DNA from 3 places in the Mesobacillus sp. S13 genome. Region 2 is predicted to be linked to each of the others. Evidence: predicted binding sites of a transcription regulator. Region 2 holds the regulator's gene; each other region holds the start of a gene.

Region 1 (10,383 bases), 810 kb from region 2:
ATTCCAAGTCCCATTGAATCCTGGGTTCCAAACCGGCAGAACTTTTCACCGACGCAGGTTTTTACGGTACGAAGTGTTTTTCCGTACGCATAGCCTGATGGCATTCCCAGGTCTTCCCACATAGCAGGAAGGTCCTCTTTGTTGACACCAAACAAGCCAATCCTTTGACCGCCAGTCAGCTTTACCAAAGGCACGTCGTACTTCTCGGCAACTTCCGCAATTTTTTTCAAATCAGCTGCTGTCGTCACACCGCCATACATCCTTGGTACAACTGAATATGTCCCATCTTTCTGGATGTTAGCATGCATTTTCTCGTTAACCAGCCTTGAATCACGTTCATCCTTATAGCCGTCATAATGGACCATCCCCAGGTAATAGTTGATCGCCGGACGGCATTTCGAACATCCTTCCTCCTGGGACCATCCGAGTACATTCATGACTTCCCTGACATTGGTCAATCCTTTTTCCCTGATCTCAGCGACTACTTCATCTTTGCTTAAAGTCGTACAGCCGCAAATTCCTGCTTTTTTTGCAGTAGTATCGTATTGGTCGCCAAGCGTATAAGCGAGGATATCGGATATGAGCGATTTGCATCTTCCGCAAGAACGGCCAGCGTTCGTGCAGCCACCAACTTCATCAACAGTAGTCAACTCATTTGTGCGGATGGCTTCGACAATCGTTCCTTTTGTAACACCATTGCAGCCGCAGACAAGTTCGTCATCGGCCATCGCCGCTACATCGCCGGCTTCTCCTCCACCACAGCATCCGCTTGCTTCAAGAATCGAGACACTTGTCATGCCGCTGATGTCTTCTCTTTTGGTCAGCATCCTGAACAGGCGGTTGCTGTCCTTCGTGTCACCATAAAGCACAATCCCGGCAATCCGGTTGTCACGAATGACAATTTTCTTGTAGATCCCATCAAACTCATTGTGGACCTTGATTGATTTCGTTCCTTCGTCATCGCCGATCTCACCTGCTGAAAACAAATCACAGCCTGAAACCTTCAGTTGAGTGCCGCAAATCGTTCCTTCATAAGGGTTAGTCGGAATCCCCGCAAGGTTAGCTGCAAGTACTTTACCCTGTTCATACAGCGGTGCGACAAGGCCATAGACGATTTCTCTATGTTCCGCACATTCGCCAACAGCATAAATATTCTGGACATCTGTCTCCATATAATCATTGACGACAATCCCTCTGTTGACATAAATGCCGCTGTCTTTTGCCAACTGGACGTTAGGGCGAATGCCGACAGCCATGACAACAAGGTCTGCCCGGATTTCGGTACCGTCTGTGAACCTTAGTCCTGTTACCCTTTCGTCTCCTAAAATTTCCGCAGTCTGTTTTTCAAGCAAGAAATTCATGCCTTGGTTTTCCAGTTCTTTTTTCAGCATTCCAGAAGCGGTTCCATCAAGCTGCCTTTCCATCAGATGCGGCATCAAATGGACAACATCGACTTCCATGCCCAAGTTCAGCAAGCCTCTAGCTGCTTCCAGTCCTAACAGCCCGCCGCCTATTACAGCTGCTTTTTTATACTGCCTGGAATCTTTGATCATCATTTCACAATCATGGATATCACGGAACCCGACTACTCCCTTTTTGTCAGACCCAGGTACTGGCAGGATGAACGAGCTGGAGCCTGTAGCGATGATTAACTCGTCATAGTCCACCTTGCGTCCTTGTTCGGAAATGACTTGCTTCTTTTCCTTGTCAATCTCGACAACTTCTTCACCTGCAAAAAGTTGAATATCATTACTCTTATACCAATCCCAGTCATTCATGATGATATCTTCGATTGACTTATCTCCCTGAAGGACTGTGGATAACATAATTCTATTGTAGTTAGGATGAGGTTCATTCCCGAAGATCGTGATTTCGAAGCCATCTGGCTGAAGTTTAAGCAGCTCCTCGATTGTCCTTACTCCTGCCATTCCGTTTCCTATCATGACTAATTTCTTTTTCATCTCGTTTGTCCTCCTATAATTTCTAATGCGGAGTTTTCATTAATGATATTTCCTCTATGTATAAATTGTATTGTGATTTACATCTCTTGGTTGTGAAGTTCGTCACATTTTCAGTCTACTTTGTTCACTGTTTCACAAATCATTCAAATTTAGCAATCCTAGGCTTCCATAAAAAATCAGTTATTCTTTTGCTGAATTAGGGTAATCAATATGTAAATGATCTTACTACATTGGAAAGGAGGCTCATTCTATGATCATTGTTTATTTAAGCATCGCTGTCATCGTCGCTGCCCTCGCTTATCTTGGATATGTTGCATATAAAACATTTAAGGACGCCAAGCCAACGATCGATAGTCTTCAGGAGACAGCCACACGTGTCCAAAATAAAACAAATGCCATCAAAGAAGAAACAGATTCACTTAAGTTTAAACAGCAGAAGCTGATGACTGATTTCGAAAAGAAAAAGAAAGCTGTCAATACTGTTGTTTTTTCAGTAAAACAGACACCTGTAGAATTCAAGAACGCACTTGTCGCAAAACCTGTCGCTGAACTAGAGCAAAAGTATAAAGCGAGACAGTGGAACCGCAAACGTCGCAATCGAACCATGCAGCCACAGTAAAACAGGGCCACAAGCCCTGTTTTTTTATTTTAGCTTCTCCTTGTGACTTTTTACCCATATAGTCATTCCGATTAATTTCCCAACTCGGCAAAAATCAAGGAAAGTCAACGCTTTCTCCACATTAAAAAATTTTTAGGAATTTCGTACGATTGCCGAAATAATATTTAGTGATTATTATGTATAAATATACAAAATATTATTTCGGAGGAATACATAAATGAAGCATAAAAAGATTATTTCTGGTGTAGTGGCTGCAAGTTTGCTGGCATCCGCACCATGGACTCCCGCACTGGCTGAGTCAATCAAATGGAATTATGTAAATGCATACGAAGAAAAGGACGGCAGCTTATTCAACAGCGAAAACTATGATTTTATGAAGTTCTCGGAAATCGGCGACAAGCTTGCGCAAATTGAAAAGCAATCCAATCGTGTGAAGGTCGAAGTAAAAGGCCAATCATCAACAGGCCAGCCCCTTTACGTCGTGACGATTGCCGCCCCTGACTCTAAAGGCAAGTTCGGCAAAATTCAAGCCCTAAGAAAACAAATGTTCAAGAATCCTGGAAAAGCACAAGACTGGATTGAGAACAATCCTGACTTCAAGGTGCCTATCATGATCAATGGCTCCATCCATGGCACGGAGTTTGTCGGTAGTGACGCGGTCATGCAGCTGATCGAACGCTTTGCCCTTGAAAATGATGATACTACCAAAGAGATTCTCGATAATAACATCCTGATTTTCAATGTTGTCCAGAATCCTGATGGCCGGATTGACGCTACCCGCTTCAATGGAGAAGGAATCGACTTGAATCGTGACTTCATCACCCAGTCCCAGCCTGAAACCCAGGAAACTGTCGCATTGATCAAGGAATGGAATCCAATGGTCTTCCTTGATACACATGGCTATGTGAAAAATTATGCACCGAACAAGCAAGGTCTAATTGAACCGTGTACGGTTCCACACAATCCTAACTACGAATATGATTTGTATGAAAAATGGGCGATGGACCAGGCAAAAGCAATGGAAAATGAAATTTTGTCTGATAAGGAAAGCTTCTCAGGCAGCCTCTATCAGGCAATGGAAGGAACTTATATTCCTCAGCGTGATGATGCGGAAGGCTGGGATGATTATCCGCCAATCTTCACTCCAATGTATGCAATGTACCATGGAGCATATGGCCATACACTTGAAGCGCCAACCAATGATGAAGACGGTGTTCGCTGGATGTATGACGCCATCATGGGAGCATTGAAAAACTCAACCGAGAACAAGCAGGAAATGATCAAGGACCAGATTGAGATGTTCAAGCGAGGCATCAATTTTGATCATCCATTCCATGAAGAAGGCTTCTTCCCGACTGCCTATGTGCTGCCTGTTGATCCGGAAGATCCAACCGTGACACATAAGGCTGTCAATCATCTGCAGAAAAACGACATCGAAGTCGTCCAGGCTTCCAAAGCTTTTACTGCCGACGGAAAATCTTACCCTAAAGGCACGTATATCGTAAAAATGGATCAGGCAAAAGCTGGCCTTGCCAATACGATGCTGTGGGATGGCGAGGACATCACCGAAGACGTTGATGCCATGTATGATATTTCAGCATGGAGCCTGCCAGAGCTATGGGGCTTCGAGGCTATTGCGGTTCAAAGCGAGTTTGATGTAACAGCTGCAAAAGTAAATCAGATTCAGGAACTAGGGACAGTCAGCGGCAAAGGTCCATTCCTGATTCCAAACAGTTCCGTGAAAGCCGTAAATCTTGTAAACACACTTCTTCAGCAAGGCGTTACTGTAAAACGGAATTCTGAAGGTGATTTTTACACAGAAGCAGCAGCGAATGTCATTTCTGCAGCAGTAAAAGAATCCGGACTGCACATTGAATCAGCTAAGGTTCCGGCTGATGTGGTTGAAGTGAATGACATGAAAGTCGCTATATTGAAGGATGGCGGCATGAACAAGGCTCAATCTCATTCAGGAACTAAACTGGCGCTGAAAAGACTGGGATTCAAGGTGACGGAAGTGACTCCTGTTGAAGTGGCTGAAAAGGGTCTTGTAGGCTTTGATGTCTTCGTTTTTAGCGGGACGGAAGGGTTGATTGCCAAAAATCAGTCTCGCGCTGGCAATAAAGAGTTCGGTTTCACGACTCCTGAACAATTCGACAGCTTTAAATCGAATGTAGAAGAATTTTTAAATAATGGCGGCAAATATATCGCAGTTGGTGCTGGCGCATCCCTCGCAACAAAGACACTGGGCCTTACGGATGATGAAATTGTCGTCGCAAGTTACAACAGCAACGGCATCGCAAAAGTTGATTACAGCGGTGAAGGTGTGACGGGAGGATATGGCGAGGACGACTTTGGCTTTGTATACCGCCCAGTCTGGTATGAAAACACCGGAAATGATGAAATATCCGCAACATTTGACGACAACACCGATTTCTTTGTAGCCGGTCACTGGAAAAACAATGGTGCCGCACAGGGCAAGGCCGTCATCGTGAAAGAACAGAATAAGGACGTTACATTGATTGGTCTCGAAGCAGGTTTCCGCGACCATACCGATTATCTGTTCCGACTTCTTTCCAACAGCATTTTTGAAAAATAAACTTAAAAGCGCAAGCGCCTTGGTCAGCCCCGACAAGCGCTGGAGGGCCTGACAGTGAAGTCGTTCTTTGGCTTCATTGGCAGGAGCGAAACGTCTCGAGGAGTTAGGAGCCGCAGCTAGACATGCGTCTCGAGGGGCTAGGTGCTGGAGCTGGCCAATTCTCGAAGTGTAAAAGTTAAACTCTTATCCTTAAACAAAAAGCATCGGGTTATCCATTGCCCGATGCTTTTGTTATTTTTGAGAATAGTATTTTTCCAACAGCAGATAATCCTGCGTCTTTTGAACATCGATATGATTAACCAGGGCAAATTCTTCAAGCTCCCGGATGAGCTGTTCGCTGTAAAAGTGAGCAACACCGAAATTGAAGCCTCCTCTCACTTTCACAACTGCATTCTTCGTAGACCAGCCAATGCGGCCAAACTTTATTTTTTTGATATTCTCAGATGTAAGTATTTTTCGGTATATTGTAAACCTAAAAAATTTAATTTTATATTCAAGGTGATTTGAAGTAATCGTTAAATGGATCTTATGTAAAGTAATGACCAGCAAGGCAAGAAGTATTGTAATCCGGATGGTATAGCTTAAACTTGGCAGAATAAGTACGCTCATGATAATAATCGAATGCAAAATATGTTTAGATCCTTTTCCTGAATAAGTCAACTTACCTCCCCCTCTCGTACTCTTCAATTTTACCATATAAAGACAATTTAGAGACCACCTTTTCATGTGATCTGCTTTTTATAGATTTACTCTGTTATCATCCATTTATAGTTTTCATGAAGGTATAACATAAGCGGAGATTTTCCGGCAATTGTACTTAGAGGAAGCTTATGAAGCAGGAATAAGTGGAGATATTCCGGTTAACTGTTATAAATAGAACAAAATCCAGCGTTTTTTTAAAAATAAACGGAAAAACGACCCTTATTTTTGAAGAAATAAGGGTCATTTTCCATTTAAGCGGAACTTTTCCGTTTATCTTTCAAACTCTGTGAGATCGACATTCAGTAAAAAGGAGCCTATAGATAAAGTCCTGCAAGAAAGATTCCCAGAGCCTCTTCATAAATCTCATCGAATTGCGAAAGCGGCAGCGGGTTTATACCGAAGCCAAGTTCGACTGTAAAACCAGGCCTGCGCCAGTCCTGGATGAACCAATCTTTATAGCCGGCATAGCTCTCAATTGTCTTGACCGGCTGGTATCCGCTCACCCGGGCAAATTCATTGACCATTGCCTCCGATTCAGGCGGCTCCAGGTTTTCAAAGCCCCAGTAGATAACCTCTCCCTGGGTATGGAAAGCGAGAACCCTGGCAAAATCGCGTCTTCTTGTCATTTCTGCCATCGCAATTGCTTCCGGCTCGGATAATGGCTTTGGCCCAACATAATCCCTTGGGCCCGGCTGACTTGGGTTGCGTTCTTTTTCAAGCTCCCATTTTGCCGGGAATTGGTCGTTAAGGTCCACCCCTCTGATATTCGCCTTCCAACCGCTGAAATCCAGGCTTCCTCTATTTAATTCTACTACTCTTTCATTCCATGGCTCTGCTTCAGGCGGTCCATTGAGCACAAGATCAACACCGTCAGGATTGACCATCGGCACAATCGATAATGTTGTCTGGCCATAGTAATTCTGCATGGACAGGCCGCGTATGGAGGACTTATTTGTAAGCGCCAAAAGATAGTCGTTCAGAAATGTCATGATGATGGGAGTGGTGATCCATTCATTCGCATGGAAAGATCCATTGTAGTGGACCCGCTTATTGCCATTCCCGATCAGTGTTTCTGGTATGCTTTTACCTAAAACCGAATTTCCGATCGAAGGCACCTTCATGAACGGATAGACATTTTCCAATCGCCTCAAATCACTCATCAGTGCGGCATAATCATAATTCTTCTTCCCCTGGACAATCCGCCAGGAAATTCTTAGCGGGACCTTGACCATTTGTCCGATATACAACCCGTTTGGATTAATATTGCGGTTTGCCAATAGAAGGGCATCCACTTGCAGATTCCTGCTTTGCGCAATTTTCCAAAGGGTATCACCTGCACGGATTCGATAATCAACAGCTGCAAAACCAGGAATCCTTACCGTCTGTCCCACATTCAGTGCATTTGGGTCAATATCACGGTTGGAATCTATGATCAACTGGAGAGGGATGTTGAAAATATTGCTGAAATACCAAAAGGAATCTCCTCTTCTCACATATATATCCATAGCGCGCCTCCTGTTCTTTCAAAGTTGCATCTATACATATATATATGAGTACCTTTTGATTCTATTTCAGAAGATGAAAATTAGCTGGATTTTTTCAAGCCTGTAATAAACGCTGTGACTGCAAGCTTGTAGCTCTCATCCAAGTCCAGCGGCATTCCGAAACCACCTTTATGCTCCAGCGAAGCAAATCCATGCATGAGGCTTCTCAAGCCGCGGACAGCATGGATTGCTTCCTCCTCTGAAAGTTCAAAAGGGCGGATAGCAGATACGACGAGTTCAACGATTTTTTTGCCAGCGTCATGAACCAGCTCATCTGAAGGATCTGGTGCTGATAATGCGAACTCGTACAATCCTGGATTGGTTCTCGCAAAGGCTAAATACGCCCTACTTAATGCCAGTACTGCCTCGCCCCCGTGAGCTTTGCCCTCCGCTTCCTCTGCCAGGCTATTGTACAGTTTCTGTAGTGAAAAAATGGCCATTTCCTTTTTGATTCCCGGCAGGCCGTCAAAGTGGTTATATAATGAAGGCGATTTAATATTGAGCTTCTTGGCCAGCATTGCCAGAGTGATATATTCACTTCCATGCTCATTCGCAAGCTCAGCTGCTGCGATCATGATCGTATTTTTATCAAGCGCCACTTTTGGCCTTGGTGACATGTTTATGCACTCCTTTATTTTGTAAAAGCTTCTTCTGCTTTATGAATGGCTTTTTCTATATATGCTGCAGGATTTCGCAACAGTTCCCCGTGCCCAACCGCAAGAAGTGCTGGTTTTAGCTCCATGATTTTCCGGGCACTCTGAAGTGCTGTGTCCTTATTCCAGGTCGCCATTGCCGGAAAAGGGAACCACGGGATTGTCACCCCTGAAACGGCTGTACCGCCCCTGGTCTGGAATGCATCTCCCGCAATCAGGATGTTTGTTCTCTGGTCAAGGAATGACATCGATCCCGGTGTGTGCCCTGGAGTTGAAATTGCCCGCAAAGAACCGATTTCATCCCCTTCCTTCATAAGAATATCCGGTCTTGTTTTGATGTTTTTTGGTATGCCGCCGCGAATCGGTGTCTGCGGTTCAGTCGAATCAAGAGAGGTATCACCAGCTAAAAGGCGGGAATCGCGAGCAGAAATATAAACTGGAACATCAAGTTTCGCTTTCAGTTCATCAAGCGCACCTATGTGGTCGCCATGTGCATGAGTCAAAACAATTCGCTTGATTTCTTTCCCGATTTTTTCAGCAGCCTGCAAGATTGCTTTCGCACTATTCGGAAGCGCCGCATCAATTAATGTCAGCCCATCCTCCTCCTCGATAAAATAACAATTCACTGGAAAAACCCTTGGCATGAACGTCAGCTGATATAAATACCCCTCTTTGATCACTCTCATTTTTGTGAACCTCCCAATAAAACTAATGTCGTTAGTTTTATTTTAACTAATGACGTTAGTTTTAACAAGCACTAATTGGATAAATTATCAAAAATAGGCCAGTTACTCCGCCAATCTTAGGTTATTGCTGGTATTAGACTGCTTTGATGGCTATTTTTTTGTGTGATGCGCTGTGACCTTACCAGTTTACCGATCCTCATTTCCAGATTGGCGAAGTGTATTTACGGTTGGAATCAATATATTTACGATTGTACATTTTTTATTTACGGTTGTACCAATCTTATTTACGGTTGAACAACATTTATTTACGGTTGTACATTTATTTAAGGTGGCACAACATTATCTCCAGTTGCGGCAGATTTATCTCCAGTTGCACCACTTTTATCTCCAGTTGCACCACTTTTTTCTCCAGTTACATCAGGTTTATCTACAGTTGTAAAACTTTTATCTACAGTTGCCTCCTTTTTATTGTCCAAAAAAAGAAGCACCGACCAAATCGGGCTTCTTTTATCAAACTATAAAACCTTGCTCAAAAATGCTTTCGTCCGCTCATGCTGCGGATTTTCGAAAATCTCATTCGGCTTGTTCTCTTCAACTACAAGTCCTCCGTCCATGAAAATGACGCGGTCACCGACTTCGCGGGCAAAGCCCATTTCATGCGTAACGACGACCATCGTCATTCCTTCGCGTGCCAGTTGTTTAATGACCTCTAACACCTCGCCGACCATTTCTGGATCGAGGGCTGAGGTAGGTTCATCGAAGAGCATGATTTTGGGTTCCATCGCAAGGGCGCGGGCGATGGCCACCCGCTGCTTTTGTCCTCCGGAAAGGGAGTCTGGGTAGGTATCAGCTTTATCTTCGAGACCTACTTTTTTCAGAAGCTCCATTCCTTTCTCCCTTGCCTGCTGTTCGGAAACACCTCGTACCTTCAGCGGCGCCAGCATGATGTTTTCAATCACTGTCTTATGGGGGAACAGATTGAAGTGCTGGAATACCATACCGACCTCTTCGCGCACTTTGTTGATATCCGTCCCTTTATCGGTAATGTCAATATCTTCGATCAGCACATGTCCGTCCGTGATCGTTTCCAGTAAGTTTATGCAGCGGAGGAAGGTTGATTTGCCTGAACCAGACGGACCAATCACAACAACTACTTCCTGTGGCTGAACCTCAACATCTATTCCATTCAACACCTTTTGGCTGCCAAATGATTTTTGCAGATTAGCGATTTTAATCATTCTGTTTTCAGCCTTCTTTCGAGGAGATTTAGTAAAAAGCTAAGCGACAGGGTCAGTAGTAAGTAAATGACTGCCGCGGTGAGGTACGGTTCCCATACTCGGTAGTACTGCCCTGCCATTGCCCGTCCCCAGTACATGATTTCCGGAGTCGCGACGATCGCTGCCAGGGATGATTCCTTGATCAGTACAATGAACTCATTCCCCAGAGGCGGAATCATCCGCTTGAAAGCCTGCGGTAATATGACATACCTCATTGCCTGCACATGGGTCATTCCCAGTGAGCGGGCGGCTTCCATCTGGCCGCGGTCAATCGACTGGATTCCGGCCCTGAAGATTTCAGCTATATAGGCTGCTGCGTTCAGGGACAGCGCGATGATCGTCGCG
Region 2 (10,383 bases):
CCTTGCTTCCGGAATACAGGGGATTGAAGCTGGGTAAGGCTCTGATGGCTAAGGTCATGGAGCTTGCCCGCGAAATGGATGCAATGAGGATGACTCTAGAAGTCAGGGTCAGCAATGTGAGGGCTCAAAATTTGTATCGCAAGTTCGGATTCGAAGAAGGAGCTATTAGGAAACAATATTATACAGACAATATGGAAGACGCTTTAGTAATGTGGGTGAATTTATAATGACAAAAGACCAATTAATAATGGGAATAGAGACGAGCTGTGATGAAACGGCTGTTGCGATTGTGAAAAATGGACGGGAGATTCTTGCGAATGTCGTCGCTTCTCAGATTGAGAGCCATAAGCGCTTTGGCGGCGTTGTACCTGAAATCGCTTCTAGGCATCATGTTGAACAGATCACTCTTGTTTTAGAGGAAGCTTTAGCCCAGGCAAAGGTTGATGTAAAGGACCTGGATGCGATTGCTGTTACAGAAGGCCCAGGTCTAGTAGGCGCTTTATTGATCGGCGTTAATGCTGCCAAAGCACTGGCGTTTGCGAATGGAATACCACTCGTTGGCGTCCATCATATTGCGGGCCATATCTATGCGAACCGTCTAATTGCTGAAATGAACTTCCCGCTGCTGTCACTAGTCGTATCTGGCGGGCACACTGAGCTCGTATATATGAAAGAACACGGTCATTTCGAGGTAATAGGCGAGACAAGAGATGATGCTGCAGGGGAAGCGTATGACAAGGTAGCAAGGACATTGCATCTTCCATATCCGGGTGGTCCACATATTGACAGGCTTGCCCATGAAGGAAAGGCAACGATTGACTTGCCACGTGCATGGCTCGAAGAAGGCTCTTATGATTTTAGTTTCAGCGGTTTGAAGTCTGCTGTTATCAATGTTGTGCATAATGCCCAGCAGCGAGGCGAGGAAATAGCGCCTGAAGACCTTGCAGCTAGTTTCCAGGAAAGTGTGATCGATGTACTTGTCACTAAAACACAAAGAGCTGTTAAGGAGTACGGAGTAAAACAGGTTCTTCTTGCTGGAGGAGTTGCAGCGAATAAGGGATTGAGAGAAAAACTATCCACAGAATTTGTAGATTCGGATGTGGAAATTGTTATTCCTCCATTGTCTTTGTGCACAGATAATGCTGCCATGATTGCTGCTGCAGGAAGTGTTATGTATGAAAAAGGCCAGCGAGCTGATTTAACTTTGAATGGAAATCCAGGTCTAGAGATTACTATCCACAACTAAAGTCGCAAGAGAAAAAAATGTTGTCAGACTCTTCTGTGGATATGTTAGTGTTTTAGATGTTAATCTGTGTATAATGTGGATAAAATCAGCTGTTTTTGTGGATAATGTGGAAAACTATCTGGATAAGCTATAAATCAGTCTTTACTATGTGAATAACTATGTGAACAAAAAGTCCCGGTTTTTAAATCGGGGCTTTTTTGTGGATTATTTGCGATTTTTATAGAATATTGTCGAACAAATGCTGTTTATGTCATTTGAGATTAATTAAAAAGCGAAAGTCTTGGTTGGTGAAAACTCTTTTATAGAGCAAATGCGCTATACCTATTTTCAACACAAAAAAATACCGGACACATTCATGTCCGGTATTTCACTTATTAAGCCAGCTCTGTCCACTCTTCCATCAATTCATCGAGTGCCTCTTTGGCGGCTTCAATTTTGCTATTGATTTCTCCAGCTTTTTCGTGATCCTGGAAGATTTCAGGGTCACAGAGCAATTCTTCATATTCAGCGACTTCCAACTCTAGTTGTTCAATTTTTGCTTCCACTTCTTCCATGCGGCGTTTGCGCTGGCGTTCGAGTTTTTTGGCTTCTTTGTCCTGCTGGTAGGAGGTCTTGTCCTGCTTGGAGTTGTCCACAACACTTCCCGATGCTTTGGCAGCCTGTTCGGCCATGGCTCGCAGCTCTTCCTGCTCCAGCTTTTTCTCGACATAGTAATCGTAATCACCAAGGTATTCCGTTGCACCGCCTCGATCGAGCTCGAGTACTTTTGTGGCTATCCTATTGATAAAATAACGGTCATGTGAGACGAACAGGATGGTGCCTGGATAATCGATCAGTGCATTTTCAAGAACTTCTTTGCTGTCCAGATCAAGGTGGTTTGTCGGCTCGTCCAGAATTAAGAAATTCGAGTTCTGCAGCATCAGCTTGGCCAGTGCCAAACGTGCTTTTTCGCCACCGCTAAGCGTGGAAACGATCTTTAGGACATCGTCTCCTGAGAATAGGAAGTTCCCCAGGACGGTACGGATCTCTTTTTCGGATTTCAATGGGTATTCATCCCAGAGTTCATTCAAAACCTTTTTGTTCGAGCTAAGTTCTGCCTGTTCCTGATCATAGTAGCCAATCGAGACATTAGAACCGTATTGAATATTCCCTTTAATCGAAGGCAGTTTCTCCACGATGGTTTTTAATAAAGTTGATTTACCAACGCCATTTGGTCCAACCAGTGCCGTGCTGTCTCCACGTGAAAGATTGAAAAAGATATTTTCAGATACGATGTCATTGTGATAGCCGACAGATAGGGCATCAACCTTCATGACATCGTTGCCGCTTTGTCGTTCGATTTGAAAGCTGAATGAGGCAGATTTTTCATCTCCCTTGGGCCTGTCCATGCGATCGATTTTTTCCAGCTGCTTCCGACGGCTTTGGGCACGCTTGGTTGTGGATGCCCTGGCCAAGTTCCTCTGGATAAAATCCTGGAGCTTGGAGATTTCATCCTGCTGCTTCTCATACAGTTTCATGTCGCGTTCGTAATTCGCAGCTTTCTGATTTAAGTACGAGCTGTAATTGCCAGGAAACTTTGTCAGCTGATGGCGGGAAATTTCATAAACCTGGTTGACGACTTTATCAAGGAAATACCGGTCGTGGGATACAATCAAGATTGCGCCGTTGTAGCCCTGCAAATACTGCTCAAGCCACGATAGCGTGTCAATATCAAGATGGTTCGTCGGTTCATCGAGAATCAAAATATCCGGACGGGTCAATAAAAGTTTCGCCAATGCGAGTCTAGTTTTTTGTCCCCCGCTTAAAGTGGATATTTTTGTGGAATAATCAAAAGAATGGAAGTTAAGGCCGTGAAGGACGGAACGAATATCGGCTTCATATTGGTAGCCGCCTTTTTCCTTGAACTGGACCTGCAGCAGGTCATAATCTTTTAAAACCCTGTCGTATTCTGTCTGGTTAGAAAGAATGTCAGGATCCGACATCTTTTCTTCCAATCTGCGCAAGTCTTTTTCCATCCTGTGCAGATGGTCAAAAACGGCCAGCATTTCATCCCAGATGCTTTTCTCGGATTCCAGCCCGGTATTCTGGGCGAGATAGCCAATCATCGTCCCTTTAGGACGGATGATTTCTCCGCCATCATGGGATTCATACCCGGCAATGATTTTCAGCAGGGTTGATTTTCCTGCTCCGTTCCTTCCAACAAGCGCAACACGGTCGTTGGTCTGTATTTCAAACTTTATATTCGATAAAATAAGATCAGCAGCAAAATATTTTGATAGCTGATTAACCTGTAATAAAATCATTATTTTTCACCTCTATTGCCTTAGAGATAGTGTAACCCATTAATATAGGCACGGCAATATGTGCGAACTGCTATAGGTTATATGGTATTGAAATTTCACTTTGTATTGTGAACACTGAAACAAAGTTCACACACAAGTTTGACAAAATAGTGTATCATTTGATAGAAAGGAGCTTACATATGGCAGAATTTACTCATTTTAACGAAGAGGGCAGAGCAAAGATGGTCGATGTCAGTGAAAAACCGGAGACGGTCCGTACGGCAGTCGCCCATTCAAGCATAACCGTGAATGAAGATATATATGTGAGAATCACTGAAAATAAAATGAAAAAAGGGGATGTACTGGCTGTCGCGCAAGTAGCAGGCATCATGGCGGCGAAAAAAACGTCTGAAATCATCCCGATGTGCCACCCGATTCCACTGACAGGGATTGACCTTTCATTCGATTGGGAGCAAAATGGAAATGACTATGTTTTAAATATCTCCGCAGCTGTAAAAACAAAAGGGAATACAGGTGTGGAAATGGAAGCGTTAACAGCAGCTTCAGCATGTGCGCTGACTGTTTATGATATGTGCAAGGCCGTTGATAAGGGCATGGTAATTGGAAAGACCTATCTGGTCGAAAAAACCGGTGGTAAGAACGGCGATTTCAAGAGAGAAGAAAAGTTGAGATAGAAATACGGACAGGGTGGAGGATGGAGAATGACGAATGATGCTATGAAGATTCCGCAGGCAACCGCAAAACGTTTGCCGCTGTATTACCGGTTCTTATTGAACTTGCATTCTTCAGGAAAGCAAAGGGTATCATCAGCGGAATTAAGTGAAGCGGTAAAAGTGGATTCAGCGACAATCCGCAGGGATTTTTCCTACTTTGGAGCTTTGGGTAAAAAGGGGTACGGCTATAATGTCAATTACCTGCTGACCTTTTTCCGAAAGACGCTGGATCAGGATGAATTGACGAAGGTTGCCTTGATCGGAGTCGGTAATCTGGGAACAGCGTTTCTGAACTACAATTTTTCAAAGAACAATAATACGAAAATCGAGATTGCCTTTGACGTAGATCCAGGCAAAGTGGGCACGAAGATTGGTGACGTAGCAGTGTACCATATGGATGATCTCGACAAAGTTGTCGTAGAGGAAGGCATCCAGGTGGCAATCCTGACAGTCCCGTCTGCTGTCGCACAGCCGATAACAGACCGATTGGTGCAGGCAAATATCAAAGGAATCCTGAACTTCACGCCGGCGAGGCTGAACGTGCCTTCATCGATCAGGATCCATCATATTGATTTGGCAGTTGAATTGCAATCATTGATCTATTTCTTAAAGCATTACCCGACAGATACCGAACCAACAGAATCGGCAGAATAAAAAGTAGCTCCTTCAGAGGAAGGAGCTACTTTTTCTTTATATTCTTCAATTTGAAATGAAAAAGGATCATCCTGATGCCAGAACCAAAGTCGAACGTGGCAAGAGCCACTAGCAAGTAGCTGAAGAATCCCCATCCTGAATCGTTTACATTCTGGATGGCGAAATAGGTGAATAAGCTGCCTAACAAGATGTAGACAATGCCTGAAAATAAAGGCGATTGTTTCATAACTTAGAATCCCCCAATAAAACCTTGAATTTTCTCTGCTTCTTTTATCATTCTCTCAATGTCTTCCCTAAATACGGATTGAAGCAGAACAACCATTGTATTCATTGTAACATGGGCGATGATTGGCACGATGATCCGCTTTGTTTTTACATAAAGGAAAGCAAAAGTGAACCCCATTGCAGAGTACAAGATCACATGCTCTGGTTCCATATGTGCAAGCGCAAAAATAACAGAGCTGATCAATCCAGCGAAAAAGAAATTCATTTTCTTATGCAGGCTGCCGAAAATGATCTTACGGAAGACGATTTCCTCTAATATAGGGCCGATGATCGAACTGACCAAAATGACAACCGGGAACATTTCAATCAGCTTAATGATTTCCTGGGTATTCTCAGATCCCATTTCGATGCCAAGCATATTTTCGATATTGGCGGCGATTGATTGCGCGAACAGTGCGAGGAATACACCTGCGAAAGCCCAGGCGGCTGAGCTTGCTGGAGAGGACGCATCACGTAAGTCCGCATGAGATCTGCGTTCTTTCCTCAAAAGCAAAAGCACGATGACTAGTGTCAGTGAAAAGCTGATCACAAGCCAGTATGGAATCGAGAGGGTTTCCATTTCTTCCAGGCTCTTTCCCATTGCAGCACCGGTGAAGGCGACAATCGGGATGCCAATCAGGCTTGAAAGCTGCATGACTATATAGGCGATAATGATGTACCAATATTCCTTTTTCAATAGAAAAACTCCTTATCAATGCAGATAATATATGTCCTGAAATTTTACGTAATAATAAGCCGACCTGTAAAATAAAATACGAGGACAGCTTTGGTTTGGATAGACACTGTCTTTATTCTACTAATAAATGATTGGAAAGTTCAAATTGTAGGGTCAGGAGAAAAAAGGTGAAACCAAGTTTTAATCATTTTGGAATAGCACATACAGGATAAGGTGAATTATTTTTTGAAAAGGGTCGGAGGAAATATGATCTATTTGGAAACGTCAAGGCTGAAACTGCGTGACTGGTCAGCAGAAGATCTGGAGCACTTTGCAAAAATGAATGCGGACCAGGAGGTCATGAAGTATTTTGCCAATACTTTATCAGAAGAAGAAACGCATCAATTTTATCAAAACATCATCTCCGAGCTGGAGGAATGCGGCTATGGGCTGTATGCTGTTGAAGTCAAGGAGACGAAAGAATATATAGGTTTTATAGGATTTCACAGGGCAACTTTCGAAGCGGATTTTACCCCTTGTATTGAAATTGGCTGGAGGCTCAAGAAAGAGGCATGGGGAAATGGGTATGCAACGGAAGGGGCTAAGGCCTGTCTGGAGTATGGATTTAATGAACTGGGCTTTAGCAAGGTCGTCAGTTTCACAGCTGAGATCAACAGACCTTCTATAAATGTCATGAAAAAAATCGGCATGAAGCCCGTTAAGACTTTTCAACATCCTAAAGTGGATATGGGCAGTCCTTTGAAGAGGCATGTCCTGTTTCAAATAGAATGTTAAGGACGTCAGCAGAGAATTTTCCACGATTCGACAAGGGCATGGGAATCATAATTTTTTAAGAAAAAATCTTGCTTCACGCTTGCAAAAAAAATTGAGATTCATTATTATATAAATTGTGTTAGCACTCTATTGAGGCGAGTGCTAATAAAAATAATTTACATATAATTTGAGGAGGTTGTTTCACTTGATCAAGCCACTAGGAGATCGCATTATTATCGAGCTTGTTGAGTCTGAAGAAAAAACTGCAAGCGGTATCGTGTTACCCGACACAGCGAAAGAGAAACCTCAAGAAGGTAAAGTCGTAGCTGTTGGAACTGGCCGTGTCCTTGAAAGCGGCGAGCGTGTTGCTCTTGAAGTTGAAGTCGGAAACCGCATTATCTTCTCAAAATACGCAGGCACAGAAGTGAAGTACCAGGGAACTGAGTATCTGATCCTACGTGAAAATGACATTTTAGCAGTAGTAGAATAATCACTGCGATTATAAACAGAACTTTAAATTAAAAAATCTGAGGAGGTTTTTCTACAATGGCAAAAGAAATTAAGTTCAGTGAAGAAGCACGCCGCGCGATGCTTCGCGGGGTAGATTCTCTTGCAAATGCAGTAAAAGTAACTCTTGGACCAAAAGGACGCAACGTGGTTCTTGAGAAGAAATTCGGTTCACCTCTTATCACGAACGATGGTGTAACAATCGCGAAAGAAATCGAACTTGAAGATGCATTCGAAAACATGGGTGCTAAGCTTGTTGCTGAAGTAGCAAGCAAGACGAACGACGTTGCTGGTGACGGTACGACTACGGCAACAGTTCTTGCTCAAGCGATGATCCGTGAAGGTCTTAAGAACGTAACTGCTGGCGCTAACCCAATGGGCATCCGCAAAGGTATGGAAAAGGCTGTTATTACAGCTGTTGAAGAGCTTAAGGCTATCTCTAAGCCAATTGAAGGCAAAGCTTCTATCGCACAAGTTGCGGCAATCTCTGCTGCTGACGAAGAAGTTGGCCAATTGATTGCTGAAGCTATGGAGCGCGTTGGCAACGACGGCGTTATCACAATCGAAGAATCTAAAGGCTTCACGACAGAATTGGATGTTGTTGAAGGTATGCAGTTCGACCGCGGATATGCATCTCCTTACATGGTAACTGATTCTGATAAGATGGAAGCAGTTCTTGAAAATCCATATATCCTGATTACTGACAAGAAGATTGGCAGCATCCAGGAAATCCTTCCTGTCCTTGAGCAGGTTGTACAGCAAGGCAAGCCATTATTGCTTGTTGCTGAAGATGTTGAAGGTGAAGCACTTGCTACATTGGTAGTCAACAAGCTTCGCGGAACATTCAATGCAGTAGCTGTTAAAGCTCCTGGCTTCGGTGACCGCCGTAAAGCTATGCTGGAAGACATCGCTGCATTGACTGGCGGTGAAGTGATCACTGAAGAGCTTGGACGCGACCTTAAGTCTGCTACAATCACGTCTCTTGGACGCGCTTCTAAAGTTGTGGTTACTAAAGAAAACACAACAATCGTTGAAGGTGCTGGAGACAGCGCTGCTATCGAAAGCCGCGTGAACCAGATCCGCGTTCAAATGGAAGAAACAACTTCTGAATTTGACCGTGAAAAGCTGCAAGAGCGTCTTGCTAAGCTAGCTGGCGGCGTTGCAGTCATCAAAGTTGGTGCTGCTACTGAGACAGAATTGAAAGAACGTAAGCTTCGCATTGAAGATGCTCTTAACTCAACTCGCGCTGCAGTTGAAGAAGGTATCGTATCAGGCGGTGGCGTAGCGCTTCTGAATGTATACAACAAAGTATCTGAAATCCAGGCGGAAGGCGACGAAGCTACTGGCGTAAACATCGTCCTTCGCGCAATGGAAGAACCAGTTCGTCAAATCGCTCATAACGCTGGCCTTGAAGGATCAGTCATCGTTGAGCGCCTGAAGCGTGAAGAAGTCGGCACAGGCTTCAACGCTGCAACTGGCGAGTGGGTAAACATGATTGAAGCTGGTATCGTTGACCCAACTAAGGTTACTCGTTCTGCACTACAAAACGCAGCATCCGTATCTGCAATGTTCTTGACTACTGAAGCAGTAGTTGCTGACATTCCAGAAGAAGGCGGCGCTGGAATGCCTGACATGAGCGGCATGGGCGGAATGGGCGGCATGATGTAATCTGCCGCTTCACCCCTTTTTAAATAAAAGGCAAAAGCAAAGAGAAGCTCCCTGTAAGTTAAGTAAACTTATGGGAAGCTTCTTTTTTTGTTGTGCTGTATAAGCAGATAAATGAACCAACATACAATTTTTCGAATATGGTATTGCATAAATCAAATCAATACAGGGAGCAGGTTATGCAAAATCATTATCATTATTCGAATAACAGGAATTCGACTGTCGTAGCTTTTGCTAGAGGCGATGTGAATGGTGACAAGATTCCAGACGCAGTGTATGTTACTGGCATGAAAGAATCAGATGTTTCGATCATTAAAAACTTGACGCTTGTCATCCAGGACGGAGCAACAGGAAACCTCACGCAGGTTCCGCTTAATGAAAATATGGGGTATCATCCGACTCTGTTTCTCGGTGATTTTACTGGAGATGGAGTAAGGGATATATTGATCACCATAGCTACAGGGGGCAGCGGGGGGACAACTTACAATTATGTTTATACATTTGTTCATAACAATCTGCGCTTGTTATTCGATTCGGATGTCTATAACCAAATGTATCAATATGGGGTTACCTATAAAGATGACTACAAGGTTGAAGTGTTCAGCAGCCTAAACAACACAAAATATCTTATTGATTTGACTCTGAGAGAGCCGGAATATTTGAATGAGATATACGATACAAACGGGAAGCTTAAGTCAGCGGTCAATGGATGGGTGGATCCAATAAGCGGTTTATATCCAATCGACTTTGATTCCAATAAAATATATGAACTTTTGGCCTATCAGAAGATTTCAGGAAGATATCACGCTGATTCATTGGGCTTTATCCAGAATAGACTAAAATGGAACGGCTCCAGGTTCGTATTGGATTATCAAGATTTGGCGATTTTTGGTTCTCAAGTTGAGTAAACGGTGATAATCCATTTCAGAAATTTTGTTGCGGCTGATAGGCTTGTATATCGCTCTAAAAATGCCCGGCATCTACTTCATTCAATGCTGGGCAACCGACTTTTCAGAAGAGAAAATAATTCCTAACCGATATGTCGAATATCGTCAATTCTGGTAGAATGAAAATATAGCCGATATGACTCTTGCAAATATTGTTGAAACTCGTCATATTGGAGATAGGAGGTGCGATATGAGACACGATATACAACCGAATGAACAGGCATTCTCAACAAAAGAAGTGGCAGAAGCTGTTGGGATTGCAACCCCTACAGTTCGAAAGTACGGCCAAATCCTGGAGCGGAATGGATATGAGTTTTTGAAGGATGGCGACCGGAGGATTTTTGTCCAATCCGATATTAGTGCGCTTATAGCGCTGCGCGATACGGACAAGCCATTGGACGATACTGCTAAAGACCTTGTTGCCGAGCAAAAGGAGAGGCTGGATGAATCGGGCAGTACAGAGGTTGCAATCAACGATACATATGGGAATAACTTACCGCAGGATCCCGACCAATTAAAGGAGGTATTGCTTTTTGTGGTCAATGAACTGGCTGCCGCGCGTGAAATGAATATTCAGTTGAAAAACGATATGGCCCAGATGAAGACTAGTGTTTCCCAGCTTCAGCAGGATCAT
Region 3 (10,383 bases), 640 kb from region 2:
ATTCCCTTATGCCGCTATTGCTGCTATTTTCATCCACCACTTCTTGTATATCGGGATGTTTGGCGGCAACGGGGCCTTCTTGCTCGTCCTGCTGTTCCTGGCCGTTTTTTCAGCCATTCATTTTGATATTAAAATCTTTGTTACCGGGTACAGCCTCGGACTTGTTGCCATTGTCATGAACACCATGTTGGCGACAGAAAACCAAGACTTTTTAAGCAGTACCTTCACCGCAATTTTACTTTGTTATGTTTTAATCGGCGCAGTGCTGTTCGTCTTGATCCGTTTGAACAAAGCTGCATTTAAATCGCTGGAGACCTTCCTGGCGGATTCAGAAACTGAAAAAGTCCGTAAAGAACAGCATAGTGCATTGCTGCATGGTGAACTTCTAGTCGTTACTGAAAGCCTTGGCAAAATCAATGACCAAATCCAAACCCACCTTTCTTCGCAAACGGAAATGAAAATCGCTGTAAATGAAATTTCTGCCGGAAGCCAGGTGCAGACGGAACAGATCAACCAAATTTCCGAAAATGCAGAAATGACAAAGCAGAGAATGGATGAAATGTCCGATATGTCCGTCCTGCTCTCAGACAATACTTTACAGGCTGCCAAGGCGTCTGAAAGCGGCTCAGTAAAAATAGCCGAGCTTCAAGGTGACATGAAGGACCTTGCTTCTTCTATTTCTGAATTGAGCCAGACATTCTCCATGCTGACGAAGAAAATCGAAGAAACGAATGGCTTCATCGTCAACATCCGGAATATCACCGAGCAAACCAACCTGCTCGCATTGAACGCTTCAATCGAAGCAGCACGAGCTGGAGAAGCTGGCAAGGGATTCTCAGTTGTAGCCAATGAAATCCGCAAACTGGCGGAAATGACGAAAGAAACAGCCATCCAGATTACTGAAAACCTTACTTCTGTAAATGAAACGAACTCAGCGGCTCTGGAAAAAATGACCGATAGCAGCGAAAAACTGACCGAAAGCCGTACCGCTGTTGAAGAGGTTTCCGGATTCTTCGCAGAAGTAAGCAGTACATTGCGTGAGCTGACGAACCAATTCGGTCAATTTGAATTGACAGTCAGTGATGTTAAAAATCAGTCAGGCGATGTCGAAGCCTCCACACGTGAGCTTGCAGCCATTATCGAACAGGCAACAGCAGGCCTGGAAGAAATGAACGCCACGATCGAAACCTTGAATGACGATAACCAGACCATCGCAGCGTATGTCAGCCAAACAGCAGCCGCTGCTGAAAAAATTAAAACGCTAGGCGCTTAAGCGTGTGATTTATCCCATAAAAAATGGCCAGGCTGGATTTCTCCGCCTGGCCATTTCCTTTATAACAACTTCTTTTCAATTTTCCGTTCGTAATTCTTAAACAGCGAGGAGTTTGTTTTAGCTCCCCTGCAGGACATCATCTTATTGTATCTGAGAAGCTTCTGGCTTAGTTCCTGGTTCAGTCTGTCTTTTTCTTCCGGATTTTCACACGTGCGGATCAGGCTCTCGACGGTCATCACTTCCTGCCTGAGCTTCTGCTCTTCAGGAGAGAAACCGGCATTCTTCATCATCTTGTAGGCCATTCTCAGTTCTTCTGGAACGGCTGACAGGTCCTCCAGATTCAAAGGCTTCCCGTAGCCAGGCAAATTTTCAAACTCCCCGTCCCTATAGGCTTTTTTAATCCGATCCTCCGACACTACCATTGAAAAATCCATCTGAACCACTCCAGTTCATTATTAGTATTTATACTATCATTATATTACTTTAACCCAGTATTTTCTAATTTTAATATTTGGAAAAGTGATTTTATCACGTTAAAGGTTTAGAGAGTTAGCGAGCAGGTTATTTAGTATGTAAAATAATTACACAACAAGGGGTGTCATAAAATGATTTTTGGGGGTATAGGCTTCACGCTGATTTCAGCCGCCTTTTTCATGGGGCTGGTCGCTTGGTATTCGTATGTAAAAACAAAGGGGGAAGTCAGTGATACTGCAGGGTATTTCCTGGCAGGACGCGGACTGACAGGCGGTTTCATTGCCGGTTCACTGCTGCTTACCAACCTATCTGCAGAGCAGCTTGTCGGTTTGAATGGACAAGCCTATCGCACCAATTTATCGAATATGGCTTGGGAAGTAACCGCTGCTTTTGCCATCATCATCATGGCAATTTATCTGCTTCCAAAGTATCTGCGCGGTAATTTTACAACACTTCCGGAATTTTTGAGCAAGCGATATGATGAAGGTGTCAGACAATATACCGTCCTATTATTCATGCTAGGATACATACTCGTCACAGCCCCGTCTATGCTTTATTCGGGAGCACTTGCTGTATTGCAGCTTTTCAACTTTCCTGAGCTGTTCGGGATTTCCTATGAAGCTTCCGTTTGGATAGTCATTTGGATCATTGGCATCATTGGCGCTATCTATGCTATTTTCGGCGGACTGAAGGCTGTTGCGATTTCCGATACATTGAACGGGATTGGCTTGATTATCATCGGCCTGCTTGTCCCCATCCTGGGCCTGATCACACTTGGTGACGGCAGTATCGGCGATGGAATGAAACAAATTGCAACAACGAACCCTGAAAAAATGAATTCAATTGGAACAAAGCAAGATTCTGTACCATTCGGCACCATTTTTACCGGGATGATTTTCGCGAACTTATTCTACTGGGCTTCAAACCAATATGTCATCCAGCGTACACTTGGGGCAAAAAACCTTGCCGAAGGCCAGAAAGGCGTTTTGATTTCCGGATTTTATAAACTATTAGTGCCATTGACGATGATGATCCCCGGCGTGATTGCCTTCCATATGTATGGAGATGGGCTGAAGTCTGTCGACCTGGCATATCCAGCGCTGATTTCCGATGTATTGCCTTCCTGGATGTCCGGATTCTTCCTGGCCGTCCTGCTTGGCGCCGTCTTAAGCTCCTTCAACTCATTATTAAACAGCGCAGCAACCATGTTCGCGCTTGATATTTATAAAGCACGCTTCAACCCTGGAGCAGATGATCAGAAGTTGATTTCAATCAGCAAAATCGCCGGCACCCTTCTCGCGGTTGTTTCATTGTGCATTGCACCACTGCTAATGAATGCTCCAGAAGGATTATGGGATTTGATCAGAAGGTTCACAGGCTTTTTCAATATTCCCATCATCGTCATACTGCTAGTCGGGATTTTTACAAAACGTGTACCTGCGCTTGCAGCCAAAGTCGTGATCATCTTCCATGTGATCACTTATTATATGCTCGTTTGGGGCACCCAGCATCTATTCGACTTTGTTGTACCGATCCATTTCATCCACATTTACGCCATCTTGTTCGTCGTTGAAGCAGCGATCATGATCGCCATCGGTATGTGGAAACCAACAGCCAAGCCATATACATTCCGGTCTGAGGCAGCAGTCGACATGGTCCCTTGGAAATATTCCCTGCCAGTATCCATTATCCTGCTGGCACTGGTAGCAGTCATATACGTCGTCTTCTCCCCAATCGGGTTAGCGTATGCTGGAGGTTATGTATCAACAGTGTTTTGGCCGGTCATTACCGGAATACTCACTATTACAGCCATACTCTCCTATCTGGCAATCAGAAAATGGAACAAGGCTTATGCAGGTTATATTTTAAAAGAAAATCCCATTAAGAAAAGCAAGGAAATATCAACTGCTAAAACCAAGCTTAAGCCAAGAACCACAGAATACTAAACACTTAATGAGGCGCCTGGAAAACCAGGCGCCTCACATTATTGATACCCCTTCGCGCTTTCTTTTACTATTTTGTCCTTGAAAAGTGTGTAGCTCCAGGACTGGTAAGCGATGATGATTGGCACGAAGATGACGGCCACGACGAACATGATGGTCAGGTTGAGCTTGCTGCCTGCAGCCTCATAAAGTGTCACGCTGTAGGCGTTGTCTATGCTTGATGGCAGCATGTTCGGGAACATCCCGACGAAGCCAAAGGCCATTTTCGTAAAAATCGTCACGCAGACAGCGGTAAAGGCATAACCGATTTTCTTTTTAAAAATAAAGTACACTGCCGTAAGCATCGCAGCTAGTGCGAGCATCGGCACAATCCAAAGGACCGGCTGCTGCGAGTAATTATCGAGCAATGGTGTCCTGTTCACTGTCGCCAAAAAGAACAGCGACAGCATGGCCGGAGTCACACCTGCTAAGATCCTTGATATTCTGTAAGCCCGCACGGCGGTCTGCCCCGCTGTCTTCAACTGAATCCATAGAGAGCCTGACAGCAGGAATAATGATACAAACAGCAATCCTCCCACTATGCCATAGCCATTCAGCAGGCTGAACAAATTGCCTTCATAGCCATTGGTGCCGATCAATAATCCCCGGTACAGATTGGCGAAGGTGACTCCGAATAAGAAAGCGATCAAGAAGCTTCCGGTAAAAAACCCCCATTTACACGCTGCCTGCCATAGCGGGTTGTCGTCCTTATGCATGAATTCAAGTCCAATCGCCCGGATGAACAAAGCGATCAGAACCAGGAATAATGGTGTATACAAAAAGCTGAACATATCGGCATAAACTGCCGGGAAAGCAGCGAATGTCGCTCCGCCTGCGGTGATGAGCCAGACCTCATTCCCTCCCCAGAACGGTCCGACTGCCTCCTGAAGCTGGTTGCGTTCCTGGCGGTTTTTCGCAATGAACGGAAACAGCATTCCAGTACCAAGAGTGTATCCATCGAGGATGAAATACACCGTCCAAATCAATCCCCACAAACCGAACCAAATGATGGCAAGTGTATCATGAGACATGCTTTACGCCTCCTTCAAGGCCATATTTAATCTCTGATTCAGGACCCTTTTTTGCATATTTGATGATTAAATAAACATCCGCGATCAACAGGATCGTATAGAAAATGACGAGAGCTGCCAGGGAAAACACCACCTGGGACATAGCGATTGGCGATACTCCCTCCGATGTTTTCATCAATCCATATACAACCCATGGCTGTCTCCCCGCCTCAGCCACCATCCAGCCGGCATTGATCGCCAGGTACGGCAGCAGCACAGAATATAGTACGAGCTTCAGGTATCTTGGTGAGTTTTCCAGTTTGTTTTTCCGGTAAAGGTACAAGCCGTACCAGGATACAGCCAGAAAAAAGATTCCGAGCGCGACCATTACCCTGAAAGCGTAAAAGACCAGTTCGACATTTGGCCGTTCATCTTTAGGAATATCATTTAATCCGGTCACTTCTCCATCAAAGGAGTTTGTATAGAAGAAGCTGCCCAGCTTCGGTATGCTGATTGCCTCAAAAGCATTGCGCTCATTTTCCTGATCCGGGATCTGGATCAGGTGGAAGGGCATGTCTTTTTGTGTTTCCCAGACAGCCTCCATCGCTGCCCCTTTTGCCGGCTGCATTTTCGCCGCGAACACACCTGACTGGTGCCCAATGAAAGGTGTCAATGTGGCTGAGAACAGGGCCATGGCCAATCCGTATTTGAATGATTTTTTATAAAAAGAAGTTTCATTCTTCCTTAACAGATGGTAAGCACTGATGGCCATCATGAAGAAAGCTCCGACAATATAGGCACTTACAACAGTATGTATAAACATATACCAGGCATAGGGATTGGTGACGAGCTCTGAAAAGCTATTCAATTCTACTCGGCCATTTTTCAGGACATAGCCGACCGGGTTTTGCATGAATCCGTTGGCGGTAATGATCCAAAGAGCCGAAATATTCGTGCCGAGAGCGACCATCCAGATCGAAAAAGCCCTCAGCTTTGGTGACAACTTATCCTTGCCGAACAGCCAGATTCCCATAAAGGTCGATTCTAGGAAAAAGGCGACCAGAGCTTCAATCGCGAGCGGCGATCCGAAAATATCTCCCATATACTTAGAGTACTCAGACCAGTTCGTGCCAAATTGGAATTCCATCGTAATACCTGTAATCACGCCAAGCACAAAATTGATAGCGAACAGTTTTCCCCAATAATCCGCCATACGTTTGTACGTCAGGTCGAGCGTACGCGCATACTTTGTCTCCATGATGGCAACGAGGATGACTAAACCAAGGGTCAATGGAACGAATAAAAAATGATAAAAGACAGTGACAGCAAACTGGATCCGGCTTAATATCAGGACCTCATCCATCTTCAGTTCCTCCTAATTTCGTTTGTGAAATTCTTAACATAATCTCAATTCTATTTTAAAAAAACTTTGTGAGTGATATCGAAGATTTTTGTAGAGAATTTGTGACATTTTTATCCACCAATTGTGATGCTGGTCACAGACAAAAAATAAAGCGGACAAGCCTGGATATAAAAAACAGGCCCTGTTTAACAGAACCTGCTCGCATTTAAATATTTCCTATATTGGATGGGTCCGTACTGACTCCTTGCTGGCCGGGCACCCAGTTCGCCGGCACACCTTTGCCCGTTTGCTTGGCATATTCAAAAGCCTGCAGCATCCTTACATGTTCAGGAAGATTGCGGCCGACATTCCCGGGATAAGTAAGCTTTGCCCTGATAATCCCCCCTGGATCAATGAAAACCGATGTCCTGAAACAGGCCCCTGTTGTTTCATCCAGGACCCGGTAAGCACGGCTGATAACCTGTGTCCTGTCGCTTACCATTGGATACGTTACATTCTTCAAAGATGGAGAGGTTTCCTTAAAAACCTTGTGAGAGTAAACACTATCCGTGCTGATGGCCAGCAACTCAGCTCCCAGCGCCTGGATATAAGGGTAAACAGCGGCGACCGCCGCCAGTTCTGTCGGTCAGACAAAGGTAAAATCGCTTGGATAGAAAAATAAAATGACCCACTTTCCCCGATAATCCTCAAGGTTAATCTTTTGAATGTCACCATTAATCAAGGCATCTGCTGTAAAAAGCGGAGCCTGGTCATCACGATTCGCACAAAAAACAGTCGGGCACTCAACCAAATCTTGAGCGTACAATTTTTCGTCCATTTAAGCCGCCCTTTCTTTCTAAAAAATTTGTATCTATACAATCATATGCAAGAGATTTTTTATATTTCAGGTCCCATCAGGAAAAACTACTTGGGACAAGAAAGGAGGGTTCATGAATGAGCAGAGGCAAAGAATTCAACCACAAGAAAAAGGGCCATCCCGGAGACCTGCCTGCAGGTGCACTGAAAGCAAAGCGACCTGAGACAGAAGCCCAGGAAGATGAGGAATTCCTCGTCGTCCAGGAAGCGTTCAAGAATCGCGTAGAGGAAGACGAAGTGTAATGTTCCAGGACTCGGCTAATAATTGCCGAGTTCTTTTTTGATTGAAACTTTTCCCCAAAAAAATCGTATATGTTGTTATACACAGTTTTTTACTAGCCATAAACTTTCTGAGGAGGAATATGTACATGATCGTAACAACTACTTCAACATTGCAAGGCAGAGAAGTCGAGAGCTATATGGGGATTGTATCCGGTGAAGCAATCATGGGTGCCAATGTGGTGCGTGACTTTTTGGCAAGTGTCACCGATGTGATCGGCGGCAGAAGTTCGGCATATGAGAACAAACTTGCCGAAGGCCGTGAAATCGCGATTCGCGAAATGGAAGATAAAGCACGCCGCATGGGCGCAAATGCCATAATCGGGGTCGACCTCGATTTTGAAACATTGCGAGAAGGCATGATGATGTGCATCGCGACAGGAACGGCTGTTAAAATTAAAGAATAATGCTGAAAGGACCAGGCTTGCTGCCGGGTCCTTTTGTCTGAGATTAAATTTTCACTTTTTTAAAATGGGCAATCACCAGTCCGTCACCCACCACTGAATCATGCTGGCGCTCGAAACCAAGCTTCTCATAAAGCTTCACTGCAGGTGTATTCGCAGCCCCGGTTGAAACGATTATCTCAGAGTAACCAATTTGTTCTAGTTGGGAAATCAACTTGTTAGCAATTCCCCTACGGAAAAAATCAGGATGCACCATCATGCGATGGATATCGATTACTTCTCCTTCTATTTTAAAAGAGATTGTCCCGGCAAGCCTGCCTTCGATATAACAGCCAATGAAAGTCTCGCCACAATCTTGAAGCTCCTCGAATGTTTCTTTTAACGGCGGGATTTCATCTGTACCAATTAGCTCTGCTTCTATTTTGTAGGATTTTCTTTGGAGATCCAGAACTTCGGCACACTTCATGATTTCATTAAGATTAAGTTCCTTCAATTCAGGCAGGATTCCGCTTTCTTTTACCTTTTCAATTATCAGCTCTTGCCTTTCTGTTAGCGAAGGCAGACTGTTTAACGGGAAAAAGCGGAGATCCTTGCTTTCCCCATCATTCACCTTCCAATCCCCTTCCCAATCGTCACACGCATACAAAGCGATCGCATTATGAATTTCATCGCCATTAGGGTATTGGAAATAGTACTCTTCACCAGCAGCCACATCCAAAAACTTCAGAGCCTTGAGATGAAGGCCTGTTTCCTCGAACAATTCCCTGCGAGCACTTTCCTCGAAGCTTTCTCCAGGCTCCATCGCCCCTCCGGGAATTCCCCACCTGCCAGTATCCGTCCTTAGCTGCAGCAGCACTTCATACTCCCTATTAAAAACAAGCACAGCAGAGCCAACCAGAATGAAAGGCCTGCTTCCAATAAGTGCACGAATTTCTTTTATATAATCGCTCATGGTCTCCCCCATTACAAAAAATCACTTATTTCTATTATACTAAGTAAAGCATACGTAAAATTGTTGTGTTTTGAAAGGAGCAAACATGAAATCATTAGTACTTGCAGAAAAACCAAGTGTTGCCCGCGAGCTCGCGCGTGTCCTTGGCTGCAATAAAACGCATAAGAGCTATTTCGAAGGAAATCAATATATTGTCACATGGGCGCTCGGCCACTTGATCGAACTGAAAATGCCGGAGAATTATGACCCAAAATATAAAGTATGGAAGCTTGAGGAGCTGCCGATCATCCCCGATAAAATGGGACTGAAGGTGATCAAGCAAACGAGCCACCAGTTCAAGGCCATTGAGCATCTAGCTGAACGCAAGGATATCGGCGAATTCATCATTGCCACTGACGCTGGGCGTGAAGGTGAACTGGTAGCCAGATGGATTCTCCAGCGCATCAACTGGAAAAAGCCAATAAAGCGACTGTGGATTTCCTCCCAGACCGACCGCGCCATCAAAGACGGCTTTAAGAACCTTAAGCCAGGCAAGCAGTTTGAAGACCTGTATGAATCGGCTGTCTGCCGCGCCGAAGCCGACTGGCTGATTGGATTGAATGTTTCGAGAGCTTTGACAACAAAATTCAAGGATCCTTTATCTGCAGGTCGTGTCCAGACACCAACCCTCGCGATGGTCCTCGAACGCGAGGATGAAATCAATAAGTTCGTGCCGAAGGAATATTGGACCATCCAGGGTAAGGTCGGATCATTGCATGCAGAATGGGAACATAAAGGCGAAAAGCGCATTTTTTCAAAGGAAAAAGCAGAGCAGATTCAAAAAAAGCTTTCCAACAAAAAGGCTGTGCTGAAATCGCTGGATCGCAAGCAAAAATCAGAACCACAGCCGCTGCCTTATGACCTGACAGAACTGCAGCGTGACGCCAACAAACGTTTTGGATTCTCAGCAAAGAAAACATCCAATGTCCTGCAGGGATTATATGAACAGCACAAGCTCGTCACCTACCCAAGAACAGATTCACGATATTTGACGACCGATATGGAAGCGACAATGGCGGACCGCCTTCAGGGAATCATGTCCGGCTATCGTGACGAAGCGAAGCCTGCCCTTGCCCAAAAAGGAAAAGTCCAGGCGCGCCGCGTGTTCAATAACGAAAAAGTCACTGACCACCATGCGATCATCCCGACAGAGGAGCGGCTTCATCTTGCCGATTTGTCACCGGATGAACGAAAGCTGTATGACTTAATCGTCCGCCGATTCCTTGCTTTATTTTACCCGGCTTATCAGTATGAAGTGATTCATGCTAATTTCGATGTCGAAGGAGAATCACTGTCAGCTCGGGAAACGAATGTTCTTGAGCTCGGTTTTAAAAAGGTTCTCGGAAAAGACGATGATGATGCAGCCACCCAGTCTTTGGGTCATCTTGAAAAAGGCAAGAGCTACTCAGTCGGCCAGGTTAACATGAATAAGAAAATGACCGAACCGCCGCTTCGTTTGTCTGAATCCGATATTCTTGCAAAAATGGAGAAATTCGGGCTGGGCACTCCGGCAACGCGTGCTGAGATCATTGAACGGATCATATCATCAGAGGTCGTGGAAAGACAGAACGGCCGCCTGTACCCGACTAAAAAAGGAAAGCAGCTCATCGACCTGGTGAACGATGAATTGACATCCCCTGAATTGACAGCAAAATGGGAAAAAGAACTTGAAGAAATCGCCCGCGGCAAGGGGGATCCGAAGGCCTTCAAGAAACGAATCCGCGAACAGACAGCCCGCCTTGTATCCGAGAT

Evidence for each region. The regulator Rex, encoded in region 2, represses fermentation and respiration genes when NADH is low (regulators of the CRP and FNR family bind a similar motif). The targets are predictions, from matches to a motif close to TTGTGAAATATTTCACAA.
Region 1: the regulator Rex is predicted to act here: its motif matches at 2,052-2,069, upstream of nirB (nitrite reductase large subunit NirB).
Region 3: the regulator Rex is predicted to act here: its motif matches at 6,125-6,142, upstream of LGO15_RS04560 (cytochrome ubiquinol oxidase subunit I).

What each region holds. Positions count from the first base shown of each region.
Region 1 covers NZ_CP084622.1:1,053,590-1,063,972, reverse strand. The annotation lists gene nirB (nitrite reductase large subunit NirB) at 1-1,961, opposite strand, end outside; gene LGO15_RS05380 (DUF948 domain-containing protein) at 2,212-2,580, shown strand; gene LGO15_RS05375 (M14 family zinc carboxypeptidase) at 2,798-5,176, shown strand; gene LGO15_RS05370 (hypothetical protein) at 5,408-5,836, opposite strand; gene LGO15_RS05365 (M14 family metallopeptidase) at 6,193-7,383, opposite strand; gene LGO15_RS05360 (TetR/AcrR family transcriptional regulator) at 7,464-8,039, opposite strand; gene LGO15_RS05355 (MBL fold metallo-hydrolase) at 8,054-8,761, opposite strand; gene LGO15_RS05350 (hypothetical protein) at 9,085-9,237, opposite strand; gene LGO15_RS05345 (amino acid ABC transporter ATP-binding protein) at 9,277-9,999, opposite strand; gene LGO15_RS05340 (amino acid ABC transporter permease) at 9,996-10,383, opposite strand, start outside.
Region 2 covers NZ_CP084622.1:245,650-256,032, forward strand. The annotation lists gene rimI (ribosomal protein S18-alanine N-acetyltransferase) at 1-227, shown strand, start outside; gene tsaD (tRNA (adenosine(37)-N6)-threonylcarbamoyltransferase complex transferase subunit TsaD) at 227-1,246, shown strand; gene LGO15_RS01405 (ABC-F family ATP-binding cassette domain-containing protein) at 1,621-3,549, opposite strand; gene moaC (cyclic pyranopterin monophosphate synthase MoaC) at 3,729-4,223, shown strand; gene LGO15_RS01415 (redox-sensing transcriptional repressor Rex) at 4,251-4,916, shown strand; gene LGO15_RS01420 (YdiK family protein) at 4,942-5,142, opposite strand; gene LGO15_RS01425 (CPBP family intramembrane glutamic endopeptidase) at 5,146-5,877, opposite strand; gene LGO15_RS01430 (GNAT family N-acetyltransferase) at 6,124-6,651, shown strand; gene groES (co-chaperone GroES) at 6,836-7,120, shown strand; gene groL (chaperonin GroEL) at 7,177-8,805, shown strand; gene LGO15_RS01445 (FG-GAP repeat domain-containing protein) at 8,982-9,710, shown strand; gene LGO15_RS01450 (hypothetical protein) at 9,940-10,383, shown strand, end outside.
Region 3 covers NZ_CP084622.1:886,613-896,995, reverse strand. The annotation lists gene LGO15_RS04580 (methyl-accepting chemotaxis protein) at 1-1,273, shown strand, start outside; gene LGO15_RS04575 (DnaJ family domain-containing protein) at 1,333-1,707, opposite strand; gene LGO15_RS04570 (solute:sodium symporter family transporter) at 1,879-3,693, shown strand; gene cydB (cytochrome d ubiquinol oxidase subunit II) at 3,732-4,760, opposite strand; gene LGO15_RS04560 (cytochrome ubiquinol oxidase subunit I) at 4,750-6,102, opposite strand; gene LGO15_RS04555 (peroxiredoxin) at 6,308-6,919, opposite strand; gene LGO15_RS04550 (hypothetical protein) at 7,036-7,200, shown strand; gene LGO15_RS04545 (YbjQ family protein) at 7,326-7,643, shown strand; gene LGO15_RS04540 (GNAT family N-acetyltransferase) at 7,687-8,106, opposite strand; partial or broken gene LGO15_RS04535 (NUDIX hydrolase) at 8,161-8,592, opposite strand; gene LGO15_RS04530 (DNA topoisomerase III) at 8,678-10,383, shown strand, end outside.